DNA from 3 places in the Pseudomonas sp. 32A genome. Region 1 is predicted to be linked to each of the others. Evidence: riboswitches for the same ligand, from Rfam matches in the RefSeq annotation. Region 1 holds a riboswitch; each other region holds the start of a gene.

Region 1 (3,914 bases):
GCAAGATGGACCGGTTCATCGTGTTTGCCCTGGCCGCCGCGCAAGAGGCCCTGGCCCAGGCGGGCTGGAGTCCGCAAACGCCCTCGCAGCAGGAACGTACTGCGACCATTATCGCTTCCGGCGTGGGTGGTTTTCCCGCGATTGCCGAGGCCGTCCGAACGGCTGACAGCAAAGGACCACGCCGCCTGTCGCCGTTCACGATTCCGTCATTCCTCGGCAACATGGCAGCCGGGCATGTGTCGATCCAGCATCAACTGAAAGGTCCGCTGGGCTCCCCCGTCACTGCTTGCGCCGCCGGCGTACAGGCGATTGGTGATGCCGCGCGCATGATCCGTGCAGGGGAAATCGACATCGCCGTGTGTGGCGGCGCCGAAGCCTGCATCCACCGGGTCAGCCTCGGCGGTTTTGCTGCGGCGCGAGCGCTGTCCAGCGATTACAACGACACGCCGGCACTGGCTTCGCGCCCGTTCGATCAAGGCCGCGATGGTTTTGTGATGGGCGAAGGTGCCGGGATATTGGTGATCGAGGAACTGGAGCATGCACTGGCTCGCGGCGCCACGCCCATCGCGGAACTGGTGGGCTATGGCACCAGTGCCGACGCCTATCACATGACCTCGGGGCCGGAAGATGGCTCAGGTGCACGCCGGGCAATGGAGCTCGCGATTGCGCAAGCAGGGATCAGCGCCGCACAGATCCAGCACTTGAACGCCCATGCCACGTCGACCCCCGTAGGTGACAACGGCGAGCTGGCGGCGATCAATACGCTGTTCGGTGCAAATGCCAGCGTCGCGATCAGCGCCACCAAGTCGGCGACCGGCCATCTGTTGGGCGCAGCGGGCGGGATCGAGGCGATCTTCACTGTGCTCGCCCTGCGCGATCAGATTGCCCCGGCCACCCTCAACCTGGACAACCCGGACCCCGCTGCCGAAGGGTTGGATATGGTCCGGGGCCAAGCCCGGCCGTTGCCGATTGAATACGCGATTTCCAATGGATTTGGCTTTGGTGGCGTGAATGCCAGTGTGTTGTTCAAACGCTGGGGTTAACGCGGCGATTTGACGCCCATCGCCCGCCCATGCTCTCCTACACATCTTGTTTCGGGTGCCCTTCACAGGGTGAAACGGGAAACCGGTGAGTCATGTTCCTTTACTCAAGGGCGTGACGAGTCCGGTGCTGCCCCCGCAACGGTAAGCGAGTGAAGCGTCAAAACCACTGTGCCTCCAGGGCATGGGAAGGTGATGCTTTCAAGGCCCAGGCCCCTCGCAAGCCCGGAGACCGGCCCGAAAAAAATCAGATAACAAACCCGCGGTGGGCGGGCGCTGTTCAGAACCCTGCGTGCCTGGCTCGCGGGGTTTTCATGCGCTCGTGCACCCTGAACCCTGAAGGGACGCGCCATGTCGATCATCAGCAGCACCGCCTCTACCGCCAGCACCACCGCCACCCTGAGCCAACGCCTGACCGCTGCCATCGGCGCGTCGATCCTCGGCGCGTGCCTGGTGTATTTCGCCGGTTTCTCGCACATCGAAGCGGTGCACAACGCCGCCCACGATACCCGCCACAGCGCCGCGTTCCCGTGCCACTGAGACCTGCCGACATGATCAAGCGTATTGCCCAAACCGCAGGTTTCACCGGTCTTCTGGCCGCCTTGCTGCTGACCTTGCTGCAAAGCTTCTGGGTTGCCCCACTGATTCTGCAGGCGGAAACCTTCGAAAAAGCCCCCGTGGCCACCGAAGTGCATGAGCATGCCGGCGCTGCGGCCCACAGCCACGACGCCGAAGCCTGGGAGCCGGAAGATGGCTGGCAGCGTGTGCTGTCGACCACGGGCGGTAACCTGGTGGTTGCCGTGGGTTTTGCCCTGATGCTTGCCGGCCTGTACACCTTGCGTGCACCGACCCGCACGGCCCAAGGCCTGCTGTGGGGCCTGGCCGGTTACGCCACCTTTGTGTTGGCGCCGACCCTGGGCTTGCCGCCTGAACTGCCGGGCACGGCGGCGGCAGACCTGGCGCAACGGCAAATCTGGTGGATCGGCACTGCCGCCTCCACCGCTGCCGGTATCGCGCTGATTGTGTTCGGTCGTAACTGGCTGCTGAAAATCCTCGGCGTGGCAATCCTGGCGGTGCCCCATGTAATTGGCGCACCACAGCCGGAAGTCCACTCGATGCTGGCGCCGGAAGCCCTGGAAGCTCAGTTCAAGATTGCTTCGCAGTTGACCAACGTTGCCTTCTGGCTGGCGCTGGGGTTGATCAGTGCCTGGTTGTTTCGCCGTAACCGTGATGGTCAGTATTCGGCATGATCCTGGCGGTTGGCCTGGGTTGTCAGCGGGGTTGCTCTGTCGACATCCTGCTTGAACTGTTCAACGCCGCCCTCGCCGAGGGTGGCATTGAGCGCCAGCGCATCACTGCGATGGCCAGCCTTGATCGCAAGCAGGATGAGCCGGGGCTACTTGAGTTGGCAGAGATTCTGGAGCTGCCTTTGGTGGTTTTCAGTGCGGCGCAATTGGCGCCCTATGAAGATCGATTGAGCCATAAGTCGGAGACGGTTTTTGCTTATACCGGTTGCTACGGCATCGCGGAAAGTGCCGCCCTGGCACTGGCAGAAGACCTGTCCCAAGGCCCTGCTACCCTGCTGATCACCCGCAAAAAAACCGCCCAGGCCACCTTTGCATTGGCTTGCGCCGGCTGAATTCCCGATAATCGTCAGCGTTGATCATGAGCAATCTTCATCTGGAGGGCTGCTCGCGTGCTTTTTTTCACAGGAATGAATCCATGACTGTCTTTTTCATCGGCGCAGGTCCAGGCGACCCGGAACTGATCACCGTCAAGGGGCAGCGGCTGATTCGCAGTTGCCCGGTGATCATCTATGCCGGTTCGCTGGTGCCGGCGGCGGTGCTTGAGGGGCATCAGGCGGAGTTGGTGGTTAACAGTGCGGAGCTGCATCTGGAGCAGATCATTGGGCTGATCAAGACGGCCCATGAGAAAGGCCAGGATGTGGCGCGGGTGCATTCCGGGGATCCGAGTTTGTACGGCGCGATTGGGGAGCAGATTCGGCTGTTGCGGGAGCTGGGGATTGGGTTTCAGATCATTCCCGGGGTTACGGCGGTGGCGGCGTGTGCGGCGTTGTTGGAGGCTGAGCTGACGTTGCCGAACATTGCGCAGAGTGTGATTTTGACGCGGTATGCGGATAAGACGGCGATGCCTGAGGGTGAGGCGTTCAGTAGTTTGGCGCAGCATGGGACGACCATGGCGATTCACCTGGGGGTGAATCATCTGGAGAAGATCGTGGCTGAGTTGGTGCCTCACTATGGGGAGGATTGTCCGATTGCGGTGGTGCATCGGGCGACCTGGCCGGATCAGGATTGGGCCATTGGTACGCTGGCGGATATTGCCGGGAAGGTGGCGGCCAAGGGGTTTCGGCGTACGGCGTTGATTGTGGTGGGTCGGGTTTTGGCCAGTGATAATTTTGGTGAGTCGTCGTTGTATCGTGCGGGGCATGCGCATTTGTATCGGCCCTGAGGGGGGACGGGGTACATATCCGTTATTTAGGTAACGGCGACTATTGGTTCCGCTCTTACAGCGGCTCACTTTTGAAGAGCGCAAAAGTAAGCAAAACGCTCTTGCCCCACCACTCGGCACCTCGCCTAGGCTCGGTGTGCCCTCACTCCGGCTTTGGACCGTGGGCCGCCGTCATGGGCCATCCCTGGCCCAGGACGGCTAACCTGGCGTCCTGCCAGGTTACCCACGCTCCAAAGCCTGCGTTCGGCCAGCGTGGTTTAACGGGGCGCCTAAGATCAAGATCAAAAGCAGATCAAAAGCAGAGCACAGCGGCCTCCCGGCCGGCTTGAGTGTTGAAGAGCAAAATCAAAATCTAAAGCGGGCACGGTCAAAAATGTGGGAGCGGGGTTGCTCGCGAAGGTCGTT
Region 2 (3,914 bases), 1.1 Mb from region 1:
GGGGCGCAGGCCGAGTTTGCGCGCGGCCTCATTGACGGTTTGCAGCACCCGCCGCTGCGGCGTGCCGGCCAACAGGGCCAACGGCTGATCCGGTTCGGGGCGCAGACGCAGCACCCCGTCCAGCGCCAATTGCGGGAAGACAATACACACCCAGCGCATGCCAACCTCAGTGCCCAAGCGCAATGGGCGCGGGATGGGCCAGGCCGCCCCGGCACTTGAGCACCCGCACTTGCGCAGGGCTCGCCTCCACCGCCAGGCGCAACGCGGCCGGTGACGGGTTAATAGCCTCGTTCAAGGAGCGCCAGGCAAAGGCCAGGGTCTGGCCGGTTTCCGCCGCCACCTGCAAGCGGCGCAAGGCCCGGTCATCGGCCTTGCGCGGCCAGCACAGCACCGCGCCACAACTGCCGGAACGCAGGCATTGCTCCACGGCCCACAGGGCATCACGTTCATCGGCCTGGATCACGGAAAGCTGGCGCACATCCACCCCGGCGTTTTGCCAGGCGTGGGGGTACGGCGTGTAAGGCGGCGCCACCAGCACGATACGCTCGCCGGCCGCCGACATCCGCGCCAGGGTCGGCCACACCAATTGCAACTCGCCCACGCCCTCCTTCGCCATCAGGATTTCGCTCAACGCCGCTTCCGGCCAGCCACCGCTGGGCAGCACCGCATCCAAGGCCGCAAGCCCGGTGGGATGGACGCTGGCCGGCGGCGCGGCGGGCCGGCCTTTCCAGACCCGGCCGCCATTGAACAGCGAGTCCAGTGCAACGACGGCGCCCATCAGCCTTGCCTCACCAAACCGCAGAACACCCCTTCGATGGCCAGGTCCTGATCGGGCCGCACCACGATGGGTTGATAAGCGGGGTTGCGCGGCAGCAGGCGCACGCGCTCGCCGACGTGTTCGAAGCGCTTGATGGTGACTTCACCGTCCAGGCGCGCCACCACGATCTGCCCGTTCAAGGCCTCGGCACTGCGACGTACGCCCACCAGGTCGCCATCGAGGATGCCGTCTTCGATCATCGAATCGCCCTGCACCCGCAGCAGGTAATCCGGGGTTTTCGCGAACATGCCCGGGTCGAGTAAGAGGCGGTTGTGCACCTCAGCGTCAGCGCCGATGGGCAAGCCGGCGGCTACCCGGCCGAGTACCGGGATGTCCAGCACCTCCGGCCGCGCCGGTTGATTGAGCAGGCGAATGCCGCGCGCCTGGTTGGGGTTGACCTCGATAAAGCCGCCCTCGGTCAGCGCCAGCACATGCTTGCGCGCCACGCTGCGGGAGGCAAAGCCGAACGCCTCGGCGATCTCGGCGAGGCTGGGAGACTGGCCTTGCTGCGCGATACGGTCGCGGATAAAGGTCAGGATGGCGGTACGGCGGGGCGTTAGATTCGTCATGGAGTACATTTGTACTCCTGTGGGAATTTTCTGGCAATATCCGTCAGTCGCTTCCCATACAGCCACCGGAAAAGTCCCCGCCAAGTTGACGAACGGTCTTTCGAATGTTCAGATGCCGGCCTGTTTCAGGTGCCCCCTGCCGCCGTGCTTGGGGTGAAACGGGAAACCGGTGCCGCTCTTTTTCGAGCCAGTCCGGTGCTGCCCCCGCAACGGTAGACGCGTGACCCCTTCGACACACCACTGTGGCCTGCGCGCCATGGGAAGGTGAAGGTGTCCATACGCGTGAGCCCGGAGACCGGCCTGGAATTCTGTTTGGCAAAATCCTGCGGTGGGCGGGCATGGGCCGGTATTGGCGTGTGCTCGGTGCCTACTCGTGCGTGCTTTTCGCGAAAGATACTTTTCCGAGAAGACTATGATTCGACCTTTCAAGACCCCTGTGCCCGGCCTGTTGTTCGGCTGCCTGTTCAGCCCCCTGCTGCTGGCCGACGACAACACCCTGGAACTCAAGCAACTCAACGTTTCCGCACCGTCGGTGGAGTCCACCACCGTGGCCGATATGGCCCAGTACGGCAGCAAGGTTGAGATCGTCACCCGCGAACAGATTGAACGCGCCGGCCCCGCCGCCGATGTGTCGCGCGTGATGCAGATGTTCATCCCCGGCCTGTACGTGGCACCCAAGAATGGCCCGTTCGACTACGGCACTTATTCCCTGCTGGGTGGGCGCAACGACGACACGCTGATCCTGCTGGACGGCGTGCGCCTGAACAACCGCCTGTACGGCGGCCTGTACCTGGACACCCTGCCCGCCAACGCCATCGAGCGCATCGAAGTGCTCAAGGGTGGCCAGAGCCTGCTGTTCGGCACCCAGGCGGTGTCTGGGGTGATCAACATCGTCACCCGCAGCCCGCAAACCCGCGAGGCGTCCGGCGAGGTGAACCTGGGTGCCGACACCTTCGGCGGCACCACCGGCGATGCTCGGGTCGAGAAGATTTTCAATAACGGATTTGGCGACCTCGGCTTGCTGGCCTACGTCAGCCGCAACGCCTCCGAGGGCTACCAGCCGTTTCGCAACCGCGACATGAAAAATGTCACCGACAAGAAGCGCTCCTACGAAGTCACCACCTTCGGCACCAAGGCGATCCAGTCGTTTGGCGATGACACGCGCCTGGAACTGTTTTACCAATACGCCGACGCCAACCTGGATTTCGCCCGCCCGGTGGACAACCACAAGACCACCAACGACCGCGTGCAACAGATCGCTACGGCGACCTTCGAGCAAACCATCAACGAGCGCCTGAGCTACTTCGTCAAAGGGCATATCAACGATTGGGACACGCGCTACACCCGTCTCAACAATGTCGAAGGCGGCGGCACCAAGGTCATCAACCACAACGATTACTGGGGCTTCACCGACTGGGGCGTGCAGGCCGAAGGCAAGGCCGTGTTGCCCGGTGAGCATGTGCTGGTATTCGGTTCCGACAACCAGTGGTTCAAGGGCCAGGACGATGTATTGATCATCGACGACAACAAGGCCCAGGCCCACGCGCTGTACACCCAACTGCGCCCGACTATCGAGGCGTTGCCGAACTGGCACCCGAGCATCGGTGTACGCCACGAAGCCATGAGCGGCGGCGACAGCGCCACGGTCGGCATGCTTACTTCGCTCTACGACCTCAACGACAACTGGGCCCTGCGCGGCCAATACGGCACCGCCTACAAACTGCCGAATGCCGAGCAACTGTTCGTCAACGAAGACGATGAGAAAGGCAACCGCAACCTCAAGCCGGAGAAGAGCCGCAACGCCGAGCTGGGCATCGACTACAAAGGTAGCCTGCTGGCGCGGGACTTCAGCGCCAGCGTGACGCTGTTCAAGCGCAAGATCACCGACCTGATCACCCTGGACGATATCCAGTGGGTCAACGGCCAGGGGCAGATCCAGATGCGCGGTTTCGAGGCCGACGCCAAGCTGCAACTTAACGAGCAATGGAGCGTGCAGGCCGACATGACCCGCAACCTCACCGAGTCCCGCGCGGGTGTCACCCTCAATGATATTCCCGGCTTCTTCGCCCGCTCGCGGGTCGGCTATGAATCGGTGGACCGCCTGTGGGGCGTCGGTACTGCCGTGCGTTACATCGGCGATATTGTCAGCTCGAAAAAGGTCGAGTACGGCAACTACACCGTGGTCGACGCCGACGCCTATCGCTACCTCGACAACGCCCACCAACACCGCCTGAGCCTGCTGGTAGAGAACCTGTTCGACCGCGATTACGTCACCAGCCGCGCCAGCAACGTCGACAACCTCGGGCGGCCGTTCACCTCCGAAGTACGCTACACGTATCGCTTCTGATGAGTACGCCCGTGGAAACTCATCCGGACTGGTCCCATGTGCCTGACCACGCCCGTCACGTGTTCCTGTGCACCGGCCCGCGCTGCACCCAGCGTGGCGCGCTGCAATTATGGAAAACCCTGCGCCGCCACCTGCTGGCACACGACCGCATCGAAAAACCTGGCGGCGTGCTGTTGACCCG
Region 3 (3,914 bases), 5.3 Mb from region 1:
CGTCTACCGTGACGCGGCGGGCATCTCTCTGCCGCGCACCACCCGCGAGCTGATCGTGATGCGCGCCCAGGACGTGAGCGAAAACAACCTGCAGACCGGCGACCTGATTTTCTTCGCCACCGGTGGCGGCTCGCAGGTCAGCCACGCCGGGATCTACGTGGGTGAAGGCCGCTTTGTGCATGCGCCGCAAACCGGCGGTACGGTGAAGCTGGACACGCTGTCCAAAGCCTATTGGCAAAATGCCTACCTGAGCGCCAAGCGTGTGTTACCACCCGAGCACCTGGCACGAAACCCCTAGGAAAACACGAAACCCAATGTGGGAGTGGGCTTGCTCGCGAATGCAGTGTGTCAGTCACCTGGTTGTCGGCTGATCCACCGTATTCGCGAGCAAGCCCGCTCCCACATTTGTTTTGCGGTGTTTGCGAAGTGGGCTATTTAGCCGCCGACACCCGCCACACCTTGTTCCCCACATCATCTGCCACCAACAAATCCCCCTGCTTGTCGATCACCACGCCGACCGGGCGGCCCATAGCTTTCTCATCGCTGTTGAGGAAGCCGGTCAGCACATCCACCGGCTGGCCTTTTGGCTTGCCTGCCTCAAACGGCACGAAGATCACCTTGTAGCCACTGTGGGGCTTGCGGTTCCACGAACCGTGTTGGCCGATAAACGCGCCATTGCTGAATTGCGCCGGTAACTTGCTGCCATCAGCAAAGGTCAGTCCCAGCGAGGCTGTGTGCGGGCCGACTGCATAATCCGGGGCAATCGCCTTGGCCACCAGGTCAAGGTTCTGCGGTGTGACCCGCACATCCACGTGCTGCCCGTAGTAACTGAATGGCCACCCGTAGAAGGCGCCATCCTTGACCGAGGTGATGTAGTCCGGCACCAGATCGCTGCCGATTTCATCGCGCTCGTTGACGGCCGTCCATAACGCGCCGCTTTGCGGTTCCCAGGCCATGCCGTTGGGGTTGCGCAGGCCGGAGGCGAAGATGCGGTGTTGGCCGGTGGCGCGATCCACTTCCCAGATCGCGGCCCGGCCTTGTTCCGCTTCCAGGCCATTTTCCCCGACGTTGCTGTTGGAGCCCACGCTGACGTACAGCTTGCTGCCGTCCTTGCTGGCGATCACGTTCTTGGTCCAGTGATGGTTAATGCTGCCGCCCGGCAAGTCGGTGACGGTGGTGCCGGCGTCCTTGATCGAGGTTTCCCCTGGCTGATAAGGGAAGCGCAGCAATTTGTCCGAATCGGCGACATACAGGTCATTGCCCACCAGCGTCATGCCGAACGGCGAGTTCAGGTTCTCCAGGAACACCGTACGGGTTTCGGCCACGCCGTCGTGGTCGGCGTCCCGCAGCAGGGTAATGCGGTTCGGGCTCGGCACGCCGGCCCCGGCACGGCCCATGACTTTCTCCATCACCCAGCCACGAATGCCCTTGGCATCATCCGGCTTGGGCGGTGCGTTGGTTTCCGCCACCAGCACGTCGCCATTGGGCAGCACGTACAGCCAGCGTGGGTGATCCAGGCCTTCGGCAAACGCGGCCACCTGGGTGCCTGCGGCCGGAGTTGGCTTGACGCCTTCGGGCCAGCCGATGGCCGGGGCGATGTTCACCGTGGGGATCAGGGTTTTATTCGGCTCCGGCAGTTTGGGCGAGGGCCCGGTGCCGTCGGACACCTGAAGGGTCGAGCTTTCACCACAGGCGGCGAGGGTGCCGGCGACCATGATCAGTAGGGCAAGTCGGGTCTTGTGCATGGTTTTCTCCTTAATACCTGTAGTGGTAGAGGAGCGCAGCGGCCCGATGGTTCACGCGCATGTCCGGCTTTAATTGACGCTCCACCCCCAACCCACTAACCTTCGCGGCTTGTTTCAGGTGCTCTGTGGCGTACGCGCCGACTGAGTGAAACAGGGAAGCCGGTGAGTGAGCGCATTTTTCTACAGTGCCGCCACGATTCCGGCGCTGCCCCCGCAACGGTAAATGAGTCAAGACGGTGCCTTAAGCCACTGTATCGCCCGCGATATGGGAAGGCGCACCCTCGGCATCCCATGCCACTCATGAGCCCGGAGACCGGCCTGATCCATCCAACAGCATCACGGTGGGCGATGCTTGGCTGTCTGTATTGTCTTTTTCCTGCCCGCCGTTTTTGTCCAGCCCCAACGGAGAGCTGCCATGACTGAATCCCCTGATCGTGACGAACGCCACCTGGCGCGCATGCTGCGCAAAAAAGCTGTGATTGACGAGCGCATTGCCAATTCACCGAACGAGTGCGGGTTGCTGCTGGTGCTCACCGGCAATGGCAAGGGCAAGAGCAGCTCCGCTTTCGGCATGCTGGCCCGGGCCATGGGCCACGGCATGCAGTGCGGTGTGGTGCAGTTCATCAAGGGCCGCAACAGCACCGGTGAAGAAATGTTCTTCCGGCGTTTCCCCGAGCAGGTGCGCTTCCACGTGATGGGCGAAGGTTTTACCTGGGAAACCCAGGACCGTGCGCGCGACATCGTGGCCGCCGAAGCCGCCTGGGCGGTCTCCCGGGAAATGCTGCAGAACCCGGCCATTGGCCTGGTGGTGCTGGACGAGCTGAACATCGCCCTCAAGCACGGCTACCTCGACCTGGACCAGGTACTCAGCGACCTGCAGGCCCGCCCGCCGATGCAGCACGTGCTGGTGACCGGCCGTGGCGCCAAACCCGAATTGATCGAAATGGCCGACACCGTGACTGAAATGGGCATGCTCAAGCACGCCTTCCAGGCCGGTATCAAGGCGCAGAAAGGCATCGAACTTTGAATCAGCCCCGTCATTGTCCTGCTGTGCTGATCGCCGCACCGGCGTCCGGCCAGGGCAAAACCACCGTCACCGCCGCGCTGGCCCGTTTGCACCGCAACCTGGGGCGCAAGGTGCGGGTGTTCAAATGCGGCCCGGACTTTCTCGACCCGATGATCCACGAGCGCGCCAGTGGTGCGCCGGTCTATCAGTTGGACATGTGGATGGTGGGCGAGCAGGAAAGTCGCCGGTTGCTGTGGGAAGCGGCGGGGGAAGCCGACCTGATCCTGATCGAAGGCGTGATGGGCTTGTTCGACGGCACGCCGTCCAGCGCCGACCTTGCGCGGCACTTTGGCGTGCCGGTACTGGCGGTGATCGACGGCACGGCCATGGCCCAGACCTTCGGCGCACTGGCATTGGGCCTGGCGCGTTACCAGCCGGACCTGCCGTTTGCCGGTGTGCTGGCCAACCGCGTCGGCACACTGCGTCACGCGCAATTGCTCGAAGGCAGCCTCACCGAAGGCCTGCGCTGGTACGGCGCGCTGTCCCGGGAAACCGGCATTGAGTTGCCCAGCCGCCACCTTGGCCTGGTGCAGGCCAGCGAACTGAACGACCTTGATCTACGACTCGACGCCGCCGCCCAGGCCTTGGGCAGCAGTTGCGAGGTAGCGCTGCCACCGCCGGTGGAATTCGCCGCACCCGAGTTGATCGAGACCCAACCGTTACTGGCCGGCGTACGCATTGCCGTGGCCCGCGACGAAGCCTTCGCCTTTACCTACGGTGCCAGCCTTGATCTGCTGCGGGCGATGGGCGCTGAGTTGTGCTTCTTCTCGCCGATTCGCGACCGCGCGTTGCCCGACGCTGACAGCCTCTACCTGCCGGGCGGTTACCCGGAACTGCATCACCAGGCGCTGTCGGAAAATACCCCGATGCTGGCCGCCATTCGCGCCCATCACGCTGCCGGCAAGCCGCTGCTGGCCGAATGCGGTGGCATGCTCTATCTGCTGGACTCGCTCACCGATGTCGACGGCACCCGTGCCGAACTGGTGGGCCTGCTCCAGGGTGATGCCGTGATGCAGAAACGTCTGGCGGCACTGGCCCTGCAAAACGTCGAACTGCCCGAAGGCCTGCTGCGTGGCCACACTTATCATCACTCGTTGACCAGC

What was found. A riboswitch is a leader RNA that binds a small molecule or an ion and turns the genes downstream of it on or off. The one in region 1 is predicted to bind cobalamin.
Region 2: it holds a riboswitch for cobalamin, as region 1 does, so the genes downstream of both, ACUN0G_RS26210 (TonB-dependent receptor plug domain-containing protein) here and ACUN0G_RS31155 (CbtB domain-containing protein) in region 1, are expected to answer to the same signal.
Region 3: it holds a riboswitch for cobalamin, as region 1 does, so the genes downstream of both, cobO (cob(I)yrinic acid a,c-diamide adenosyltransferase) here and ACUN0G_RS31155 (CbtB domain-containing protein) in region 1, are expected to answer to the same signal.

What each region holds. Positions count from the first base shown of each region.
Region 1 is NZ_JBQYLY010000001.1:6,803,423-6,807,336, forward strand. Features, by position in the region: gene fabF (beta-ketoacyl-ACP synthase II) at 1-1,043, shown strand, start outside; cobalamin riboswitch at 1,080-1,295, shown strand; gene ACUN0G_RS31155 (CbtB domain-containing protein) at 1,392-1,580, shown strand; gene ACUN0G_RS31160 (CbtA family protein) at 1,592-2,290, shown strand; gene ACUN0G_RS31165 (cobalamin biosynthesis protein) at 2,287-2,679, shown strand; gene cobM (precorrin-4 C(11)-methyltransferase) at 2,763-3,509, shown strand.
Region 2 is NZ_JBQYLY010000001.1:5,705,679-5,709,592, reverse strand. Features, by position in the region: gene ACUN0G_RS26225 (Y-family DNA polymerase) at 1-159, opposite strand, end outside; gene imuA (translesion DNA synthesis-associated protein ImuA) at 167-778, opposite strand; gene lexA (transcriptional repressor LexA) at 778-1,395, opposite strand; cobalamin riboswitch at 1,497-1,704, shown strand; gene ACUN0G_RS26210 (TonB-dependent receptor plug domain-containing protein) at 1,799-3,733, shown strand; gene ACUN0G_RS26205 ((2Fe-2S) ferredoxin domain-containing protein) at 3,745-3,914, shown strand, end outside.
Region 3 is NZ_JBQYLY010000001.1:1,471,751-1,475,664, forward strand. Features, by position in the region: gene ACUN0G_RS06760 (C40 family peptidase) at 1-298, shown strand, start outside; gene ACUN0G_RS06765 (PQQ-dependent sugar dehydrogenase) at 432-1,745, opposite strand; cobalamin riboswitch at 1,845-2,081, shown strand; gene cobO (cob(I)yrinic acid a,c-diamide adenosyltransferase) at 2,161-2,772, shown strand; gene ACUN0G_RS06775 (cobyrinate a,c-diamide synthase) at 2,769-3,914, shown strand, end outside.